3 regions of the Promicromonospora sp. NPDC060271 genome follow, and region 3 is predicted to be linked to each of the others. Evidence: riboswitches for the same ligand, from Rfam matches in the RefSeq annotation. Region 3 holds a riboswitch; each other region holds the start of a gene.
The links. A riboswitch is a leader RNA that binds a small molecule or an ion and turns the genes downstream of it on or off. The one in region 3 is predicted to bind cyclic di-AMP.
Positions count from the first base shown of each region.

Region 1 (7,012 bases), on a different contig from region 3:
CTGCCGGCGGCGGGCGTGACGCTGGCGTTGTGCCTGCTGCTGGCCGGGGTGGTGACGCCGTGGCTCGCGGCCCGGGCCGCTGCCCGGACGGAGGCGCGGGGTGCCGCCGCCCGGGGCGAGGTGACCGCGTTGTCCCTGGAGGTCCTCGAGGAGTCGGCGCCGCTGCGCGTCTCGGGGCGGTTCGACGCGCGTCTGGCCGACCTGGATGCCGCCGATGCCCGCCTGTCCGCCGTCGCGGACGACGGCGCCCGCACGTCCGGGCTGGCCGCGGCCCTGGGGGCGCTGGCGCAGGGTCTCGCGGTGCTCGCGTCGATCGCGCTGGGGATACCGGCGACGCTGTCGGGTTCGCTGTCCGTCGAGGCGCTGGCGGTGGTCGTGCTGACGCCGCTCGCGGTGTTCGAGGCGACGGCCGGGCTCCCGGCTGCCGCGGTCCAGCTGCACCGGTCGCGGGCGGCCGCACGGCGGCTGCTGGAGCTGGTTCCGGCGGATCTCCAGGGCGTACCGTCACCGCCGTCCGACCGGTTGTCAGACGCACAGGCCACTCGGGTGACCTCAGGGTCTGACACGTCCGGGGCGGCCGATCCGGCCGACGGGTACGGGCGCGCGTTGCTCGTGCTCGACGGCGTGACCGCCGGCTGGCCCGACGGCGACGGCCGGCCGCGGGCCGTCGTCGATGGGGTGTCCCTCACGCTGCGCCCGGGTTCGGTCGTGGCGCTGGCCGGTCCGTCCGGCGTCGGGAAGACGACCCTGCTGATGACGGCGGCCGGCCTGATCCCGCCGCTGGCCGGCCGGGCCGAGAGGTCGGCAGAACGTCAGGAGGTCGGCATTCCGAGCTACCGATCTCCTGACGAACTACCGACCGAACGCGGCGACGCGCTGTTCGTCGCCGAGGACGGGCATGTCTTCGACACCAGCGTGCTGGAGAACCTGCGGGTCGCGCGCGGCGACGTGACGGAGGCCGAGGCCCGGGCCGCACTCGCCGCCGTGGGGCTGGGTGGCTGGCTCGCCGCGCTGCCCGACGGGCTGGACACGCTGGTCGGCACGGACGCGGCGGCGGTATCGGGCGGGGAGCGCCGTCGGCTCCTGGTCGCTCGTGCGCTCCTCGCCCCCGCCCGGGTGCTGCTCGTGGACGAGCCCGCCGAGCACCTCGACGGCGAGACCGCGGACGCCCTGGTCCGCACCCTTGCCGAGCACGCGCGGGAGACGGGGCGGGCGGTGCTGCTGGCGACCCACCGGCTGACGCCGCTCGCGGCCGCCGACGAGGTCCTGCTGCTGGGTAACGGCACGCTCGGCGCGGTCGCGGGCGCGATCCCCGCGACCGTCGTGGCCCGAGGCAGCCACGAGCTCCTCCTCGCGACCAGCAGCGCCTACGCCTGGTCAGCGGGCCGGGAAGGTTGACCAGGCGGTTAGTGCCAGACCGTGGCCCTTCCTGGCAGCAACTGCCTGGTCACCCGGCCGTCAATCGACCATGCGGTTACTGCCAGACCTGGGCCCTTCCTGGCAGCAACCGCGTGGTCACCCGGCCGTCAATCGACCATGCGGTTACTGCCAAACCTGGGCCCTTCCTGGCAGCAACCGCATGGTCACCCGGGAAAGCGTCAGAGGCGCTTGTCGAACTTCTTCGAGAGCTGCTCGTAGCCCAGGCGCTCGTAGAAGGCGTGCGCGCCCGTGCGGCGAAAGGACGACGAGACGGTGGCCCGGACGGCGCCCGCGGCCCTCGCCCATTCCTCGAAGGCCGCGACGAGAGCGCGCCCTGCCCCGGTGCCACGGTTCGACTCGGCGACGACGAGGGCGGTGAGCTGGGCCACCGGCGCATCGAGCTCGTAGGCCCAGCGGACGTGACCCGAGGCGAACCCGACCGCTGCCTCCGCATCGGCCTCGTCCTGGTCGACCGCCAGCCAGGCCACGTCGTTCTCGCTGCCCGCGACACGGGCGAACCTGGCGGCGACGTCCTCCGCGGTGCTGGGGTAACCGAGCTGGCCGAGGAGCGGGGCGATCGCCGGGGCGTCGACGGGGAGGGCGTGTCGGATATGCACGGCCACATCCTAGGTGGCGGGCCAGCACCGGAGACCCGTCAGCCTAGGTCGCGGGCCAGCGCCGGAGACCCGTCAGCCGACGTCGCTCCCGAGGACCGCCATGGCCGCCGCTCGGCCCGGGATACCGCTCACGCCGCCGCCGCGGCGGGCTCCGGCGGCTGCCAGGAGAACCCGGGGGTGCTCCGTCGCGACGCCCCAGCGGCCGGACTCGTCGCCGGCGTCCGGCTCGGCGAACGGCCAGCTGAGGTCGCGGTGGAAGATGTGCCCGCCCGGCAGCCCGATGTCACGCTCCAGGTCGACGGGGGTGCGCACCTCGAGGCAGGGGGCGCCGTCGGCGTCGCGGGCGAGCACGTCCTCGATCGGCTCGGCCAGCACGGAGTCGAGGGAGGCGAGCGTGGCCCGGAGTGCCTGGTCACGGGCGGCGTCGGGTTCGGCGCGGAAGAGCCGTGCCGGCATGTGCAGCCCGAACAGCGTGATGGTCTGCGCGTCCGTCGCGGCGAGCTCCGGCCCGAGGATCGTCCGGTCGGTGAGCGTGTGGCAGTAGATCTCGCTGGGCGGCAGGTCGGGGATGCGCCCGGCGGCGGCCTGCGCGTGCGCTGCCTGGAGCTGGGTCAGGGACTCGTTGACGTGCAGGGTCCCGCTGAACGCCGCGACGGGGTCGACGTCGTCGCGCAGCCTGGGCAGGCGGGTGAGCAGCATGTTGACCTTGAGCTGGGCGCCCTCGGGACGGTCGGCCGACGTCGAGGGGCCGCCGCCCAGCAGCCGGTCGAGCTCCGCCGGGGCGCACGCCGCGAGCACATGGCCGGCCGTGACACCCCGGGTGCGTCCCTCTGCGTCGGTCCAGACGACCTCCGCGCCGGGTGCGCCGGGTGCTCCTGGATCGACGGCGGTGACCGTCGCCGAGGTGACTATCGTCGCGCCGGCCGCTACGGCGGCGTCGCGCAGGGCGCCCGAGACGGCGCCCATGCCACCCACCGGCACGTCCCAGTCGCCGGTCCCGTTGCCGATGACGTGGTAGAGAAAGCAGCGGTTCTGCCGCAGGGACGGCTCGTCGACGTCGGCGAACGTACCGATCAGGCCGTCGGTGGCCGCGACGCCACGGACCACGTCATCGGTGAAGGTGCGGCGCAGCACCTCTCCGAGGGGCTCCTCGAAGAGCGCCCGCCAGGCCTCCTCGCCCACGCCGTCGACCACGAGGTCCCGGACCGCCGACCGCGGGAGCAGGGGTTCGGTGAGCGTCGGCGCGAGCCGGCGGGCCACCTCGGTGGTCATGGCGTAGAAGCGGCCCCAGGACTCGAAGTCGGCGTCCGAACCGGTGAGCCGCCGGAACGAGGCGCGCGTGGCGGCGTCGTCCTGGCTGTCGACGAGCAGGCCGCCGTCGGCCACCGGTGTGTACGAGGACCAGCGGCGGCGCCTCAGCGTGACGGACAGCCCGAGCTCGTCGATCACCCGGCGAGGCAGGAGCGAGACGAGGTAGGAGTAGCGCGACAGCCGCGCGTCCACCCCGGCGAAGGGGCGGGCCGAGACGGCGGCGCCGCCCACGTGGTCCGCACGTTCGAGGACGAGGACGGACCGGCCGCCACGGGCCGCGTAGGCCGCCGCGGTCAGGCCGTTGTGACCCCCGCCCACCACCACGACGTCGTACCGGGAGCGCATCGAATCGGTCATGGTCGCCATAGTGGCATGGGGCACAGATTGCCAAGGACGTTCCATCACAGGTCGCTATGTGACCTAATCGTGACATTTGCGCGAGGGGCAGGTACGGTCGATCTCGCCTCTCCAGCAACGGGGAGGTCCAGGCCCGGACGCCGAACCCTGTCACCGGACCTTGGCAGCCAGAACCGTGACAGGGGCGGGGGAACCAAGTAAGCGGGCACGCGAGTGTCCTTGGGGTGAAGCCTCCTCATGAGGCCGGGTGAATCGCTCTCCCATCCGAACCCGACAGCTCACTTCGTAGGCGTCCGAGGAGATCACTGGTGACCGTACTCACCGACCGCACCAACGACTGGGCGGACGAACAGGCAAACCGTCCCAGCAACCGGGGCAGGCACCGCGCCGACGGCCCCGCGCTCACCCCCTTCACCGCACTGACCCAGACCGCCGCGGAGAATGCCGCCCGGACCGGCGCCATCGCGGTCGTCACGTCCGGCATGCTGGCGTCGGTCTTCACCCAGACCGCCCACACCGCGCCCGCCGAGACGCACACGCAGGCCACGCTCGCGAACGCGACACCGGTCAGCAACACCATCAGCAACACGGTCGACTCCACCGTCCGCGCCAGCCTCGCCGAGAACCTGGTGACGAAGGTCAAGGTCACCCAGGACGCCGACTTCTACGCCGAGCGCGGGCGCGTGTCCGTGACGCCGTACGCCGAGACCGAGGAAGGCATCGCCGAGGCAAAGGCCAAGGCGGAGGCCGAGGCTCGTGCCAAGGCGGAGGCCGAGGCGAAGGCGAAGGCCGAGGCCGAGGCCGCCGAAGCCGCCGCGGAGGCCGAGGCCGCCGCCGAGGCAGCGGCAGCCGCCGCGGCCGACTCGTCCGGACTGGGTCAGCAGGCCGTCAACCTCGCACTCGAGTACGTCGGTGTGCCCTACGTGTGGGGCGGAGCCTCCCCCAGCGGCTTCGACTGCTCGGGGCTCATCCAGTACGTCTACGGCCAGCTCGGCATCTCGATCCCCCACAGCTCGAGCGCCATCTCGACCATCGGGTACCAGGTCTCCGCCGCCTCGGCGCAGCCGGGTGACATCGTGTGGACGCCGGGCCACGTCGCCCTCTACGCGGGCGGCGGCATGGTCGTCGAGGCCCAGCAGGAGGGCACCCCCGTGCAGTACGGCGAGATGTGGCAGAACAACCCGGTGTTCATCCGCGTGACGGGCTGACCCCCCACGCCGAACCACACTGCGGACCGCGAGGTGTGTCGCGCCAGCCCTGGGCGCGACACACCTCGTTCTCGTCCGGGGCTCGTCCGGTAACGTCCCGGGCGTGAAGATCCTCGTACCGGACGTGCCCTTCGACCTCGACTTCCCGTCCCTGCTGCCCGACGGCGGGGCCTCCTTCGCGCCGGGCGGCATCGACACCGTCGCCGGCTACGCGATGAACGAGCCGGTCCCCGAGGAACACACCGACGCGGAGATGCTGGTCACCTGGTCCAGCCCGCCCAAGATCCTCGCCGACGCCGCCCGCCGGCTCCCCCGGCTGCGCTGGGTGCAGACCCTCTCCGCGGGGCCCGACGTCGCGCTGCGCGCCGGGTTCGGGCCCGACGTCGTCATCTCCTCCGGCCAGTCCCTGCACGACGACACGGTCACCGAGCACACCCTGGCGCTGGTCCTTGCGACGGTGCGCCGCATCGACGTCTCCCTCGCGGCGCAGCGGGAGCACCACTGGGCCAAGGAGATCGCGTTCGCGCAGGCCGACCCGGTCACCGGCCGCGAGTACACGCTCGACGGCGCACGCGTGACGATCTGGGGTTTCGGGTCGATCGCCCTGCGGCTGGCCCCGCTGCTGACCGCGCTCGGCGCACGGGTGACCGGCGTCGCGTCGCGTGCGGGCGAACGTTCCGGGTATCCGGTGGTGGGGCCGGACGGCCTGGACGCCCTGCTCGCCGAGACCGACCTGCTCGTCTCGCTGCTGCCCGCGATCCCCGCCACGCGGCACGCCCTCGACGCCCGCGTGCTCGGCCTGCTGCCGCCGTCGGCCCGGTTCGTGAACGTCGGCCGAGGTGCGACGGTGGACGAGGAAGCGCTCGCCGACGCACTGCGGTCCGGGCGGCTCGCGGGAGCGGCGCTCGACGTCATGGAGACGGAGCCCCTGCCGGAGGACTCCCCGCTCTGGGACCTCCCGAACCTGATCCTCACGCCGCACGTGGCAGGAGGCCGGCCGCGCGGCGCCGCTCGCTTCCTCGCGGACCAGCTCACGGCCTGGCGCACGGGCGCGGAACTCCGCAACGTAGCCACGAGGTAGTGCCGCGAGGTAGAGCGTGCGTCCGGACACCCGCTCTACTTCGGCATCAACCTGTTGCCGAGGTAGAGCGTGCGTCCGGACAGGCGCTCTACCTCGCCCTGGGGGCCGGCTGGCAGGTCGGGCAGCTGAACGACGAGCGGTTCATGAACGCGTCGCGGCGCACCGGCGTGCCGCAGCGGCGGCACTCGTCGTTCTCGCGGCCGTACACGGCGAGCGAGCGGTCGAAGTATCCCGACTCCCCGTTCACGTTGACGTACAGCTCGTCGAAGCTGGTGCCACCCTGGGCCAGCGACTCGCGCATCACCTCGGCCGCCGAGTCCAGCACCCGGCGCACGTCCGCCGCCCTGAGCTTGTCGGTCGGCCGGGCCCAGTGCACCCGCGCGCGCCACAGCGCCTCGTCCGCGTAGATGTTGCCGACGCCCGAGACGACCGTCTGGTCCAGGAGTGCGCGCTTGACCTGGGTCCGACGACGGCGCACCCGGCGGACCAGGCCGTCCAGGTCCAGGTTCGGGTCGAGCAGGTCACGGGCGATGTGCGCGACCGGCTGCGGCAGGAGGGGCAGGTCCGAGCCGTGCCCGGCCGGGATGCCGGACGCCGGTCCGCCGTCGCCGGGTGCTTCCCCGTCGCCGGGCACCAGGTCCTGCACGCTCAGGTGACCGAACGTGCGCTGGTCCACGAAGTCCAGGTAGCGCGCGCCGGAGGGGGCGCCGGTCAGGTGGAGGCGAACCCGCAGGTGCGGGTGCTGCCAGTCGTCCGCGGCCGTGCCGATCGCCGGGCTCGGCCCGGTCGGAGCCTCCGCACCGGTCTGCTCGAGGCCCAGCACCACGTTCGCCGCGTGGCCACGGTCCTTGCCCGTCTCGGCGCCCCGGACCAGCAGCTGCCCCGACATGCCGAGGTGTGCGAGCAGGGCGGCGGCGGGGTGGGCGGCGGCGGGCGTGCCCGGGTCAGCGAGCGGCAGCCAGAGGAACTTGCCGCGCCGCACCGCCGCATCGAGACGCCGCCCGGTGAGCTGGTCGCGG
Region 1 is NZ_JBHXBG010000097.1:879-7,890, reverse strand. It holds gene cydC (thiol reductant ABC exporter subunit CydC) at 1-1,398, shown strand, start outside; gene ACFWE2_RS15790 (GNAT family N-acetyltransferase) at 1,599-2,036, opposite strand; gene ACFWE2_RS15785 (phytoene desaturase family protein) at 2,109-3,704, opposite strand; cyclic di-AMP (ydaO/yuaA leader) riboswitch at 3,860-4,009, shown strand; gene ACFWE2_RS15780 (C40 family peptidase) at 4,013-4,912, shown strand; gene ACFWE2_RS15775 (phosphoglycerate dehydrogenase) at 5,016-5,993, shown strand; gene mutM (bifunctional DNA-formamidopyrimidine glycosylase/DNA-(apurinic or apyrimidinic site) lyase) at 6,082-7,012, opposite strand, start outside.
Region 1: another riboswitch for cyclic di-AMP. It lies ahead of ACFWE2_RS15780 (C40 family peptidase); the one in region 3 lies ahead of ACFWE2_RS11515 (C40 family peptidase).

Region 2 (7,012 bases), on a different contig from region 3:
GCTTCGGGCAGCGGCTGCTCGAAGGTCGACGACGTCATGCCGGCCGGCGTGAGGATGTTCCGCTCGACGTACTCCTCGAACGGCACACCGCTCACGCGCTCGACGATGTACCCGGCCAGCGAGTTGCCGTAGTTCGAGTAGGCGGGGACGGTGCCGGGCTCGTAGACCTGCTCCGGTGGGTCCTGCGCCAGCTCGTCCCGGAGCACCGGCGAGACGGAGCCCGAGCCGATGAGGCCACCGAGCCGCTCCTCGAAGCCCGCGGTGTGCGTGAGCAGGTGGCGCATGGTGATCGGCCCGTCGAAGGACCGCGGGACGTCGAAGTCGAGGTACTCCGCGATATCGGTGTCGAGGTCGACGTCGCCGCTCTCGACGAGCTGCATCGCGGCGGTGGCGGTGAACAGCTTGGAGACCGAACCGGGGCGGAACAGCGTGCTCTCCGGGTCGACCGGGACCGCCTCACCGCTCGTCGTACCCGTGTCGGCGTAGCCGTAACCGCGGGTGGTGACGACCTTGCCGTCGTCGACCACCGTGACGACGCCGCCCGCGATGCCCGCGTTCTCCAGCGCGGAGGGCAGCAGACCGTCGAGCCAGGCATCGACGTCCGACCGCGTGAGCGGGTGCTCGCCCGGCGGGGCGGAGACGGGCGGGGGCGGCGTCGGTTCGGCGGCGCTCGCGGCGGACGCCGGGACGCCGGCGGCGACGGTGATCGCGAGCGCCCCCACGGCGGCGAGCGCCGCCAGGGTGCGCACGCGGCCGGGCCGCCGGGTGGGTGGTTCATGGGACGGGAACATCGTCGCGCTCCTCGCGTTCGGCGGGTGTTCGGGCTGGTCCGGAGGGCTTTCTTCCGGACGACACCAGCCTGTCGGGCGGGCGGCGGCGGCACATCGCCCGCTGGCACGCACTTGGCTTACGACCTTTGGTGGAGGCGGGCTCCGTCCGACGTCGATGACCATGCACCTGCTGCCGGACCACGGCCTGTTGTGGCAGCAGGTGCATGGTCGATCTGTGGGCAGGCTCCCCCGGACGACGCACGGGCGTGACGGGCGTCACACCGCGCGCTGTCACATCTTCCGGGGCCGGGGAGTCTCCTCCACATCGGGTGCACCGAGCACCCCCTGTGGAAGGAACACCATGACCTCAGCGATCGAGAACCTCCGCCGCGACTTCGGCGGCGACGTCATCGAGCCGGGCGCGGCCGAGTACGAGGCGGTGAGCCGCGCGAAGCTGGTCGCGGGCAGCCCGGCCTTCGTCCTGCGCCCCAAGACGGTCGGTGACGTGCAGACGGCGGTCCGGTTCGCCGTCGGATCCGGGCTGACGCTCTCCGTGCGCGGCGGCGGCCACAGCTTTCCAGGCTTCGGCACCAACGACGGCGGCATCGTGATCGACCTGAGCGCTCTCGCCGACGTCGAGGTGATCGACGCGGACCGCCATCTCGTCCGGGTCGGCGGCGGCGCGACCTGGGGCCAGGTGGCCGAGGCGCTGGCGCCGCACGGCCTCGCGATCTCCTCCGGTGACACCAGGAGCGTCGGGGTCGGCGGGCTGACCCTGAGCGGTGGCATCGGCTGGAAGGTCCGCAAGCACGGCCTGACCCTCGACCACCTGGCGGCCGCGCAGCTCGTCACCGCCGACGGCGCGGTCGTGCCCGCGAGCGCGGAGGAGAACCCCGAGCTGTTCTGGGCGATCCGCGGGGGCGGCGGCAATCTCGGCGTCGTGACCTCCTTCGAGTTCGTGGCCCACCCGACGACGGAGGTCTTCTTCGGCAAGATCACGTTCCCCGCCGCTGAGACCGCCGTCGTGCTCCAGGGCTGGGCGGACCACCTCCGCACGGCGCCCGACGAGCTGACCTCCATCGCGAACCTGGCCAACCCGTTCGCGGGCGGCCCTGAGGCACCGCTCGAGATCCACGTGGCGTTCGACGGCGACGACCCGGAGCTCGCGGCCGGCGCGCTCGACCCGATCCGCCGGCTCGGGACGGTGCTGGAGGACGACGTCGCTCCGCACGCCTACGCCGACATCCTCGTGGAGGGCGCCGCACTGCCGCCGGGTCTCGAGCTGCTGGGCCACAGCGGCTTCGTCGAGCGGGAGTCGGTGTCCGACGCGCTGCGGATCCTCGCCGAGGTCGGGACGTCGGCGGGTGCGCCGTCGATAGCGATCCGCAGCGTGGGCGGTGCGGTGTCACGGGTCCCGGCCGATGCGACGGCGTACGCGCACCGCGGGGCGGAGCTGCTGGTCGCGACGGTGGCCGGCGGCCCGAAGCCGGTGGTCGAGGCCGCCCGTCCTGGCCTCGCCGCGATCTGGGCCAGGCTCGCCCCGCACGTCAACGGTGCGTACTCGAACTTCCTCGGGACGACCACGGCGGACGACGTCGCGGCGGTCTATCCGGCGGCGACCTACGAGCGACTTGCGGCAATCAAGCGGCAGTACGACCCGAGCAACCTGTTCGCCCGGAATCACAACGTTCCGCCCGCGGCGGAGTGACCTACCTCATAGGGACAATTCGGGTCAAGTAGGACGCGAACTACCCCGTCAGCCGTGATGCGATTGTGACTTTGCGGCCGACCGGGGTTAGCGTCACTCCGGTTCGCGGGAAGTCCGCGGGCACTCGAGGCGGGCGCCGAGCCCTGTCACCGCCCCGAGACTGCACAGAACACGGACAGGGACGGGGGAACCACGTAAGCGGGCACCGACGGTGTCCTTGGGGTGAAGCCGCACGAGCAGTACGCGGCCGGGTCATTCTCCGATCCGAATCCGACAGCTCACCTCGTAGGCGTCAGGAGAAGCTCTTGAGTACTCGCACGCCTGGGCGCCACCGTGCTGCCCGCAGACCGATCACCCCGCTGACTCCCCTCTCCCGTGCCGCGGCGCGGGGCATCTCGGGTGCCGCCCGCCGCGGCGCGCTCGTCGTCGCCGGTTCCGGCCTGGCCGTCTCCCTGCTCAGCGCTCCCGCGGACGCCGCGCCCGTTGCCGACAACAGCCCGTCCACCGCCGAGCTGGACATCCTGAACAAGACGTCGCAGGGCTCGGTCGCCGGGGCCGCGGTCGTCGAGGCAGTGAACACCGCGCCCGCCGTGCAGGTGGCCGCCGACAGCAAGTTCACGCTGGAGACGGGCACCATCAAGGTGACACCCGCCCCCGAGCCCGAGCCGGAGCCGGTCGTCGAGGAGGTCGTCGAGACCGCCGCGGCCGTCCAGGAGACCGTCCCGGCCGCCGCCAACGACATCGTCTCCATCGCCCGGCAGTACATCGGTGTGCCGTACGTCTGGGCAGGCTCGACGCCCGCCGGCTTCGACTGCTCCGGGTTCACCTCGTACGTCTACGCCCAGGTCGGCATCGACCTGCCGCGCACCTCCTCGGAGCAGCGCTACGCGGGCACCGTGGTGTCCGCGGCCGAGGCGCAGCCCGGTGACCTCATCTGGACCCCCGGCCACATCGCCATCTACGCGGGCAACGGCATGCAGATCGAGGCGCCGGTTCCCGGCCAGACCGTGCACGAGTCGCAGATCTGGCAGGACAGCCCGACCTTCATCCGCGTCGGCTGAGGCTGAGCCGGAGGCGCAGCGCATGGTGCGGGCCGAGGAACGAGGCACGCGCCCGTAGCGGAGCCACAGGCTCAGGCGACGTGAGCAGAGCCTGAGCCGGAGCCCCGCACCACCCGCCGCATCACGAGGACCCGCACCGACACGGTGCGGGTCCTCGTGCGTGTCAGAGGCAGGTGGCAGGATCGCCACCATGAGCGTCCCCACGGCGGTCGAGACCAACGCCCTCAACACCATCGACGAGTCCGAGCGGCGCGGCTCGCCACGCAACCTGTTCTGGCCCTGGTTCGGGGCCAACGTGTCCGTGCTCGGGCTCGGTTACGGCTCCTACCTGCTCGGCTTCGGTGTCTCGTTCTGGCAGGCGACGGTGGTCGGCGCCGTCGGCATCGTCGTGTCGTTCCTCTTCTGCGGGTTCATCTCGCTGGCCGGCAAGCGCGGTTCGGCGCCCACCATGGTGCTGTCCCGCGCGGCGTTCGGGGTGCGCGGCAACAAGCTGCCCTCCCTGCTGTCGTGGATCCTCACCGTCGGCTGGGAGACGGTGCTCGTGGCCCTGGCCACGCTCGCGACCTCGACCGTGCTGGGGGCGCTCGGCTGGGGCGGCGGAACCGTCACCAAGATCGTTGCCCTCGTGGTCGTGGCGGGCATCGTGGTGGCCGCCGGCGTCTTCGGGTTCGACCTCGTGATGCGGCTGCAGGTCGTCATCACCGTCCTGACCGCCGTGCTCACCGTCGTCTACATCATCCTGGTGGCCGACCACGTCGACTGGGCCACCGTCGCCGCGCTCCCCGCGGGCGGCGCGCCACAGGTGATCGGCGGTCTGGTGTTCATGATGACCGGGTTCGGCCTGGGCTGGGTCAACATGGCCGCCGACTACTCGCGCTACCTGCCCCGCTCCGCCTCCGGCCCGCGGATCGTCGGCTGGACCACCCTGGGCGCCTCGCTGGCCCCCGTGGTGCTGCTCGTCTTCGGCCTGCTGCTCGCGGGCTCCGACCCCGACCTGAACGCGGCGATCGGCGCCGACCCGATCGGCGCCCTGTCCACGCTCCTGCCCACGTGGTTCCTCGTCCCGTTCGTCGTGGTCGCCCTGGCCGGGCTGATCGGCGGTGCGGCGCTCGACATCTACTCCTCGGGCCTCGCCCTGCTCTCCCTGGGCCTGCCCGCCCCGCGCTGGGTCGCCGCCGCCATCGACGGCGGGCTCATGGTGATCGGCGCGATCTACGTCGTGTTCGTCGCGGACTCGTTCATCGGCCCCTTCCAGGGCTTCCTCATCACGCTCGGCGTGCCGGTCGCCGCCTGGTGCGGCGTGCTGCTCGCCGACATCCTGCTGCGCCGCCGCGACTACACCGACGCCGACCTGTACGACGCCGCAGGCCGGTACGGGTCCGTCAACTGGTCCGCCGTGGCGCTCGTGCTGGGCGGCACCGCCGTCGGCTGGGGCCTCGTGACCAACACCTACGCCCCGTGGCTCGCCTGGCAGGGGTACCTGCTGGGCCCGCTCGGCGGCATCGACGGGGACTGGGCGTTCGCCAACCTGGGCGTGCTGGTCGCCCTGGCCCTCGGCTTCTTCGGCACGCTCCTGCTCACCGCGCGCACCGTCCGCCGCCAGGAGGAGCGGTGAGCGACGGCGCAGCGGCCGCCGCCGCGCCGCCCGGGCCCGACGCCGCACTGGTCGTCATCGACATGCAGGACGTCTTCGCGCGCCCGCCCAGCCCGTGGGCCTCCCCCGACTATCCCGCAGCGCTCGCCGGAACCCGCCGCCTGCTCCCCGCCTTCGCGGGTCGCACGGTGCTCACCAGGTACATCGCCCCCACGGTGCCCGACGGCGCCTGGCGCGCCTACTTCGAGCAGTGGCCGTTCGCGCTCGTCCCCGAGGACGACCCGCTCTACGAGATCACCGACCTGGCCGACGTCGCGGACGCCGGGGCGCCCGTCGTCACGCTCCCCACGTTCGGCAAGTGGGGCCCGGACCTGGCAGCCGCGACGCACGACGCCGGCACGCTCGTGCTCGCCGGCGTCGCGACGGACTGCTGCGTGATCTCGACGGCGCTCGCCGCCGCCGACGCGGGCCGCCGCGTGCTCGTGGTCGACGACGCCTGCGCCGGCTCGACACCGGAGAACCACGAGCGCGCGCTGGACCTCATGCGGCTCTACGCGCCGCTGATCGAGGTCACGACGACGCAGGCCGTGCTGGCCACGGTCCTACCGGGCTAGCCGGTCAGCAGGAGCGCGCTGCTGCTCCCGCCCGCGACCGCGGGCCACCGACAGGACAAGACCGACCTACCGACCGACCGACCGACGAGGGAGTCAGGCGTGACAGCGACCAGGATCCGTGCCCAGTGGGAGCACCACGACGAGCGGTTCTCCCCCGTCCGCGGGGACCGGTTCGTCGAGGTGCTGTACGACGGCGGGAGCTGGCTCGAGGGTCCCGCCTACTCGGCGGCCTGGCGCACGGTGCTCTTCAGCGACATCCCGAGCGACCGGGTCCTGTCCTGGGACGAGGCGACCGGCGCCGTCGGCGTCTGGCGCAGCCCGGGCGGGTACGCGAACGGCCGCACGATCGACCGCGCGGGCCGGATGCTCCAGTGCGAGCACGGGTCCCGGTCGGTGACCCGCACCGAGCCCGACGGCACCGTGACCGTGCTCGCGGACCGCTGGGCGGGCAAACGGTTCAACAGCCCCAACGACCTGGTCGAGCACAGCAGCGGCAGCGTCTGGTTCACCGACCCCGCGTACGGCATCGACAGCGACTACGAGGGCTACCAGGCCACGCCGGAGATCGACGGCTGTCACGTCTACCGCCGCGACCTCGACGGTTCGGTCGCCCGGGTCACCGACGACTTCGCGCGCCCCAACGGCCTGGCGTTCTCCGCGGACGAGCGGAGCCTGTACGTCACGGACACCGAGCGCAGGCACCTGCGCCGCTTCGACGTCGGCCCGGATCTGTCGCTGTCCGGCGGCGAGGTGTTCGCCACCTGCGACGCGGGCGGTTTCGACGGCATCCGGGTCGACGACGGAGGCCGACTCTGGGCCGCCGCCGCCGACGGCCTGCACTGCTTCGACCCGGACGGCACCCTGCTCGGGAAGCTGCTGCTGCCCGAGGTCTGCTCGAACCTGACGTTCGGCGGACCGAAGCGCAACATGCTGTTCGTGACGGCGACGCACATGCTGCTGTCGATCCGCCTGACCGTGACGGGTCTCCGGTAGACCCGGGGGACGTGGTGTCCCCGCGGGCTACCGGACCACGATCGCGCCGCCGGCTCGAGGCCGGCAGTTACTGCCCGTCGCGGAACTCCACCTCCGGGTACTCGGCCACCGGGCCGTCCAGCAGCGGTGCGGCCCGGCCGCGCAGATGGCGGTCCAGGAACGCACCCACGTAGGCGTTGGTGATCTCGACGCCGCGGGCACCACCGACGAACCCGCCCGGACGCGGTATGCCGAGCTGGTCGAGGAACATGAGCTGGTCGGCGAACGACACG
Region 2 is NZ_JBHXBG010000049.1:9,090-16,101, forward strand. It holds gene ACFWE2_RS10060 (serine hydrolase) at 1-791, opposite strand, end outside; gene ACFWE2_RS10065 (FAD-binding oxidoreductase) at 1,132-2,478, shown strand; cyclic di-AMP (ydaO/yuaA leader) riboswitch at 2,632-2,784, shown strand; gene ACFWE2_RS10070 (C40 family peptidase) at 2,784-3,539, shown strand; gene ACFWE2_RS10075 (purine-cytosine permease family protein) at 3,730-5,154, shown strand; gene ACFWE2_RS10080 (cysteine hydrolase family protein) at 5,151-5,747, shown strand; gene ACFWE2_RS10085 (SMP-30/gluconolactonase/LRE family protein) at 5,847-6,740, shown strand; gene ACFWE2_RS10090 (alpha/beta hydrolase family protein) at 6,808-7,012, opposite strand, start outside.
Region 2: another riboswitch for cyclic di-AMP. It lies ahead of ACFWE2_RS10070 (C40 family peptidase); the one in region 3 lies ahead of ACFWE2_RS11515 (C40 family peptidase).

Region 3 (7,012 bases):
GGCACGGGGTGGACGCCGTCCGGCTGGCGATGCTGTTCTCGGGCCCGCCGGAGGACGACGTCGACTGGGCCGACGTCTCACCGGAGGCGATGCGGAAGTTCCTGGCCCGGGTGCTGCGGCTGGTCCCGGATCGTGGGTCGAGCCTGTCGAGACCCGGGTCGCGACAGGCTCGACCAGCGGATGACGCCCTGCGCAGGGCGGTGCACCGCACGGTGCACGACGTCGACGGGCTGGTCGAGGCAGGACGGTTCAACGTGGCGATCGCCCGGCTGATGGAGCTGGTGGGCGAGGTGCGGCGGGCGGCGTCGGACGGCGGGGCGGGCGAGCGTGCGGAGACCTACCGCGCGGAGACCTGCACCGAGGCGGTCGAGGCAGTGGCCGTGCTGCTGAGCCTGTTCGCCCCGCATACCGCCCAGGAGCTGTGGGAACGGCTGGGGCACACGACGCCGGTCGCGGCGCAACCGTGGCCATCGGTGGATCCCGCACTGCTGGTGACGACGGAGGTGGAGGCGGTGGTCCAGGTGGACGGCAAGGTGCGCGACCGGCTGCCGGTGCCCGCCGACGTCGCGGCGGCGGACCTGGAGCGGGCGGCCCTGGCCCGGCCGGCCGTCACCCGGGCAGTGGGTGACCGAACGGTGCGGCGCGTGGTGGTGCGGCCGCCGCACCTGGTCAACGTCGTGCTGGCCTAGGCGGTGCCGCCCTCGTCGAGCTTCGCGCGCAGGGAGCGGAGCTCGGCGAGGATCTCGCGGTTCTGCGCGGCCAGGTTGTCGAGGCGGTGGTCCTTCTGGGCGTCGTCCTTGCGCTCCTCCTCGGTGATCTCCTCCATGCCGTTGACGATGACGGCGATGAACAGGTTCAGCACCGCGAAGCTGACCACCAGGATGTAGAGCACGAAGAAGATCCACGCGTACGGCTGGGACTCCATGACCGCGCGGGCGATGTCGGGCCAGGCCTCGCCCGTCATGGCCTGGAAGAGCGTGAACAAGGAGGTCCCCAGGTGCCCGAAGTACTCGGGCGCGGCCGTACCGAACAGCCCGGTCGCTATGACCGCAGCCACGTAGATGACCAGCACCAGCAGGGCGCCGACGGCACCCATGCCCGGCACGGCCCGCAGCAGACCGTCGACCACGCGGCGCAGCGACGGCACCACCGTGATCACGCGCAGCACACGCAGCACCCGCAGGGCACGCAGGGCGGACAGGGACTCGCTGGCCGGGAGCACCGCGATGCCGACGACGGCGAGGTCGAACAGATTCCACGGGTCGCGGAAGAACCGGCGACCGTGGGCGACGATCCGCAGGAGCAGCTCAACCACGAAGAAGCCGAGCATGATGTGGTCGATGGCCATCAGGATCTCGTACGCGCGGCCGCTCACCATGGTCTCAGCGCCCAGGATCAGGGCATTCGCGAGGATCACGGCGAGAACCAGGTTGACGAACCACCTCTGGTCGAGGAACGCGCGGAGCCGCCCCCGCCAGGTGCGTGGCTCGATCCGTGGCTCGGCCGGTGTGCCGATCGCCTGGTTCATGCGGTCTCCCTTGCTGTCACGTGCCCGGAGTCCTTGCCCCGGTCCTGCTTCAGGCTCTTGCCCGGCCGAACTGTAGCGCGGGCGTTCGCAAGAGTTTCTGCTGCGTGCAATGTCCCGATTTGGGACTGATTCGGCGGGTCCGGTGGCAAGTCGGCCCGATCAGTGCTGAGGTAGTCGCAAGCAAGCCACACCACTCTGGAGGAAACACATCATGGGTTTCTTTGCGTTTCTCATCCTTGGGCTGATCGCCGGCGTGATCGCCCGTATCGTCATCCCGGGTAAGCAGCCGGGTGGATTCTGGCTCACGCTGCTCCTCGGTGTGCTCGGCGCCATGCTCGGTGGATGGCTCGGCGGGCTCATCTTCAACGTCAGCCTGGACGAGTTCTGGTCCTGGGAGAGCTGGCTCTTCTCGGTGATCGGCGCGATCATCGTGATCCTGATCGTCCAGGCGATCTTCGGCCGCCGCAAGACCGCTTGATCGCAGCACACCGCGGCCGCGTCGCCATCCTCGTCGTTCTGACGTGGGTGGTCGGCGCGGCCGCGGTCGCGTGTACGGGCGGCGCCGCGCCGTCGTCCGCCAACGGTCCGGTACCCGACGACGTCGCCGCCCACCTCAGCGTCGAGGTGGCGCAGGGCCGCGAGCAGTACGCGAAGCGGGAGATCCGGCTCGAGGTCACCAACGACTCCGACGAGACGATGACGCTCCTCTCGGGGGCCTTGCGGACCGCGCAGTTCGGGCCGTCACGCCCCGCCAAGGAGGGACGCACCCTCGTCCTGCGGCCCGGTGCCACGCGCGCCGTCTACGTGGGGCTTGGCGAGGCCAGGTGCGCGGACCCGGAGACGGCGGACGGCGGTGCCGCGGCGGCCGCTGCGCCGTCCGCCACGATCACGCTGGCCCTCGGTGAGGGTGACGACCTGGGTCCGGCGACAGACATCCCCGTCGACGAGGTGAGCGATCCCGTGGGACATCTCGCCCGGAACCACGCGTTGGACTGCTCGGCAGCGGCGGTAGCGGCGGGTGCCGACCTCACCGTTGATCCCGACGTCCCCGTCGAGACCCGCGACGGAGAGCTGACCGCCCTGGTCACGCTGCGGATCGAGCCGGTCGACGGCGGTCCGGAGGTCGTCCTCGACCGGATCGCCGGGACGACCCTGATGAGCAACGCGGACCCGGGTGGCGACGCCTCGGGCTGGGTCGGCCGGGACCTGGCGGGACAAGGGTCCGGCGAGGTGGTCCTCGCCGTGGTTCCCGCCCGCTGCGACGTCCATGCGGTGGCCGAGGACAAGCGGGGCACGTTCCTGCCGGTGTCCGCGCGGGTCGACGGCGTCAGGCAGGAGCCGGTCTACGTGCCGATGCCCGACACCGCGCGCTCCGACTTCTACTCCTTCGTCGCGGACTACTGCGACTGGCCGGAGTAGCGACTCCGGACACGCGAGAGGCGCCGCCTCCGGCGTCGGGCGGAAACCCGGCGCGGGAGCGACGCCTCGCGATGTGCTGTGGTCGATGCGCTGCGGTAGCTCAGCTTCAGACGACGCGGATGAACGTCGGGCTGTTCTGCCACATCTCGGTGTAGCGCACCGGCATGCCGGCTGCCCACGCCTCGATGATCATGCCGTCGCCCGCGTACAGGGCGACGTGGCCGGGCGTCCAGACGATGTCGCCGGGCTCCGGGTAGGTGACCTGGTAGCCGGAACCGAGCATCGCGCTCGAGGAGTGCGGCAGGTTCACACCGAGCTGGGCGTACACGTACTGGATGAGGCCCGAGCAGTCCATGCCCTCGGCCGGCGAGTTACCGCCCAGCACGTACGTGATGCCGAGGTAGTTGAAAGCGACGTTGATGGCCTGCTCGCCGAGCGGGACCGGGTCCGGCGCGTCGACCGAGACCACGGCGGGGCCGTCGCCCTTCTTGCCGTCGGCGCCCGAGGAGGTGCCGAGTGCTTCCATCTCGATCGGCATCTTCGCGTCGGACGGGACGGTCACGGTCGGGGCCGCGGCGACCGCCTGCTTGGCCACGGCGGTGAGGGAGCGCAGGTCGACCGTGTTCAGCTTGGCGGACTTCACGTCGGTCTTCAGATCCATGGCGGGGGCCGCGTGGGCCGTCGTCGCGATGGTCGAGATCAGGACGCCACCGGCTGCTGCGGCGATGGCTCCTCGGCGGGCTACGGTGCCCGCGTTCTCCGTGGCGGTACGAGCAAGAATAGTCAGCGGTGTCATGGCCGGACGGCTGTCACGATGCCGTCCGCGGAGGGAGTTCGTCACCTGAATGTCTCCTGTACCGCCTGCGAGGTCAGCTGTCGGGTTCGGGTAGGAGTACCCGGCCGCACGGCTACTGGGGGGTTCCGTCCGGCTTCACCCCGAGGGCGACGATGGTGCTGTCGCCCGGGAAGGTGGGTCCCCCGCTCCTGTCTCGAACGTCTGGTCATGAACCGGTGACAGGATTCGGCGTCCGGCTCACGGCCTCACCGATGTGGTGGGGCAGAAGTCAAAGTACACACCTTCCCCAGAAAAGTCACGATCGGGTTACGCATTCCGGTCTCACCTGTCGAAGGCGCAGATTTGCGCCGTTCCGGTCTTCATGGGCTATGACCGACATCACATACATCGGCTACCGTTCGGCGGCATGGGTGAAAGCGCATATCGCGTCTCCGCCTGGTGGGTGCTTCCCATCAGTACCGTCGTCTGGTGGGTATGCGGGTTCCTGCCCTGGCTCCTGCAGGCGTTGTACGAGGTCATGGGTCTTGCTGAGGCCTCGTCAGTGCGCTCCACCGGATTCCTGCCGCTCCCGTTCACCGCCGACGACGCGGTGGTCGGCCTGGTCGTCATGGCGCTGATCGGTGGCCTTCTCGGCGGCCTCACGGCGGGCATCCCGGCCTCGGCCAGGGCGGGCGCGGCCGCCGCGACGGCGGGCACCCTGCTCGCCATGTCCGCGGCGGGCGGCGCCTCGTGCCTGCTCGCGATCCGCGGCAGCGCTCCCGGTGACGCCGCGCCGCTCGGGATGCTCGTCGTCACCGTCGCCGCCGGAGTCGTAGGGCTCGCGGCCGGCCTCCTGGTGGCCCTTGGCCCGGCCGTCCTGCGTGGGCCTGCCCTGGCCCTGCCGGTCGTGCTCCTGGACGGCTGGCTGTGGGGTCTGGTGCCGGGCAACCTGGTGTCGCCCACCGGGACGTGGTGGATCTTCGCGGTGGCGCTCGGGATCGCGTTCGGCCTGGCGGTGGACAGCCGGCCGCTCGAGCTTCTCGGCTGGCTGCCGACCGCGGGCATCGTCTGGGTGCTGCAGGCGGCCGGGCCGGCTCTCCTGGCCGTGCAGGAGAACATCTGGCCGGGCTCCGCGCTCACGGAGAACCCGCTGTCGGCAGCGGCGATCGTGGCGCACGAGCTCGCCTCGGCGGCCATGGCGCCCGACACGCACCAGCTCGGCGCGTGGGTGGTCGCCCTGCTGCTCGGTGCGGCGATCGCAGCGCTCCGGCTCTCCCGGGAGGCGGCGGACGAGAGCGAGCTCTCCGAGGCCTGGGCCTGACCGGCAGTTGGCGCCCCTGCTGATTGCGATCGTGTAAATTTCACCCGCCGTGCGCTCCCGGCCCTGTTCGACGCGTGTCCGGTCCCCATAGTTTTGTCCTGGTTCGTGAGTATTCGGCTCGCGAGCGGACACAGGGGGCACACATGAACAGGAAGTCATTCGCCGCCGCCACCACCTCCGCGGCACTCGCCGTTGCGGTGCTCGTCGCTGTGGCGCCCGGGGCACAGGCCGCCACCGACGACCCCCTCCGGGACAAGCAGTGGGGCCTGGACCAGATCAACGCCGAGGCCGCCTGGTCGGCCGGCACGGGTGAGGGCGCGGTGGTGGCCGTCGTCGACACGGGTGTCGACTTCGACCAGCCGGACCTGGCCGGCCAGCTCCTGCCTGGTGCCACCTTCACCGGCTGCGCGGACGTCCGTCCGTGCGGCGAGGGGGACTTCAGGGGTCCCGACGGTCAGAACGACGGGGACGAGCACGGCACGCACGTGGCAGGCATCGTCGCCGCCGCAGCCGACAACGGTGTAGGCGTCGCGGGCGTGGCGCCCGGCGCCAAGGTGCTGCCGGTCAAGGTCCTCGAAGCCGGCACGGGCTCGTCGCAGGACATCGCGGACGGGATCCGGTGGGCCGCCGACAACGGCGCCGACGTCATCAACCTCTCCCTCGGCTCGGCCCCGGGCGGGCAGCTGCTGACGATCATCGGCCTCGACACGCTGATGCGCGACGCCATCGCGTACGCCCGGGAGCTGGGGGTGCTGACGGTCGCGGCGGCAGGCAACTCGTCGACGCCGCTGTGCAGCGACCCGGCCTTCACCAGCTCGGCCATCTGCGTGGGGGCAACGGACTCGGCCCGCCTCCACGCCTACTACTCCGAGCTCCCGATCAAGCTCGATTTGAAGAGCGTCTCGGCGCCCGGCGGTGCGGGCGGGCTGAACGGCTGCGACGGCGACGTCTGGTCGACGGTGCCCGTCGGTACGGGCTCGGACACGTGCGCGGGCGGCAGCTACGACGCCTACGCGGGCACGTCGATGGCGACGCCCCACGTGGCAGGCGTCGCGGCGCTGCTCTACGGCCAGGGCCGGACGATGGCAGAGGTCGAGAACGCGATCCTCGGCACGGCTCGCGACCCGCTCCTCGGCCTTGTCGGTGTGTGGACACCGCTGTACGGGTACGGCATCGTCGACGCGGCCGCGGCGGTCGCGTACTGACCCCCGCCGAAGTAGAACCAGGGCGAAGTAGAACCGCAGCCGAGCTGCGGTTCTACTTCGCTGCGGTTCTATCTCGCCACGGTTCTGTCTCGGCGTGGTGGGCCGGATCGGGTCAGTAGGGGCGGATGTAGACCGCGTAGTCCTGCCACTGGGCCGTGTGGCGCACCGGGGTGCCGTAGTTGGCGGCCTCGACGACCATGCCGTCGCCCGCATAGAGGGAGACGTGGCCCTGGGTCCACACGATGTCGCCGGGGATGGGTGACGCGACCTGGTAGCCCGCTGCCACCATGGACGACGACGAGTGCGGCAGGTCGACGCCGAGCTGGGCGTACACGTACTTGATCAGCCCGGAGCAGTCGAAGCCCGACCCCGGCGACTCGCCGCCGTACGTGTAGGCGATACCGATGTACTGCATGGCGATCGCGACGGCCTGTGCGCCGATCGAGCCGTCGGACGCGTAGTCAGGGGTGGCCGGCTCGACCTTCTCGGCCACGGCCTGCGTCGTCGCCTCGGGCTCGGTCTCGGTCTCCACGACGGGCTCCGGTTCGGGAGCTGGGGTGACCTTGACCGGCTTGCTCTCGATGTTGAGCTTCGCGTCGGTCGCGACCTGCACGGCCGGCGCTGCCGCCAGCTCTTTGTTCGCCAGGCGGTTCGAACCGTCTCCCATGACGGCGTGTGCGCTGGGTGCGAACGCCGTCGCGAGAAGTCCGGACGATGCCGCGATCAGCGCACCCGAGCGGGCGGCAGTACGGGTCACGGTCATC
Region 3 is NZ_JBHXBG010000061.1:2,360-9,371, forward strand. It holds gene ACFWE2_RS11495 (class I tRNA ligase family protein) at 1-689, shown strand, start outside; gene ACFWE2_RS11500 (ion transporter) at 686-1,528, opposite strand; gene ACFWE2_RS11505 (GlsB/YeaQ/YmgE family stress response membrane protein) at 1,740-2,006, shown strand; gene ACFWE2_RS11510 (hypothetical protein) at 2,003-2,947, shown strand; gene ACFWE2_RS11515 (C40 family peptidase) at 3,054-3,743, opposite strand; cyclic di-AMP (ydaO/yuaA leader) riboswitch at 3,791-3,984, opposite strand; gene ACFWE2_RS11520 (hypothetical protein) at 4,150-5,043, shown strand; gene ACFWE2_RS11525 (S8 family serine peptidase) at 5,187-6,248, shown strand; gene ACFWE2_RS11530 (C40 family peptidase) at 6,361-7,011, opposite strand.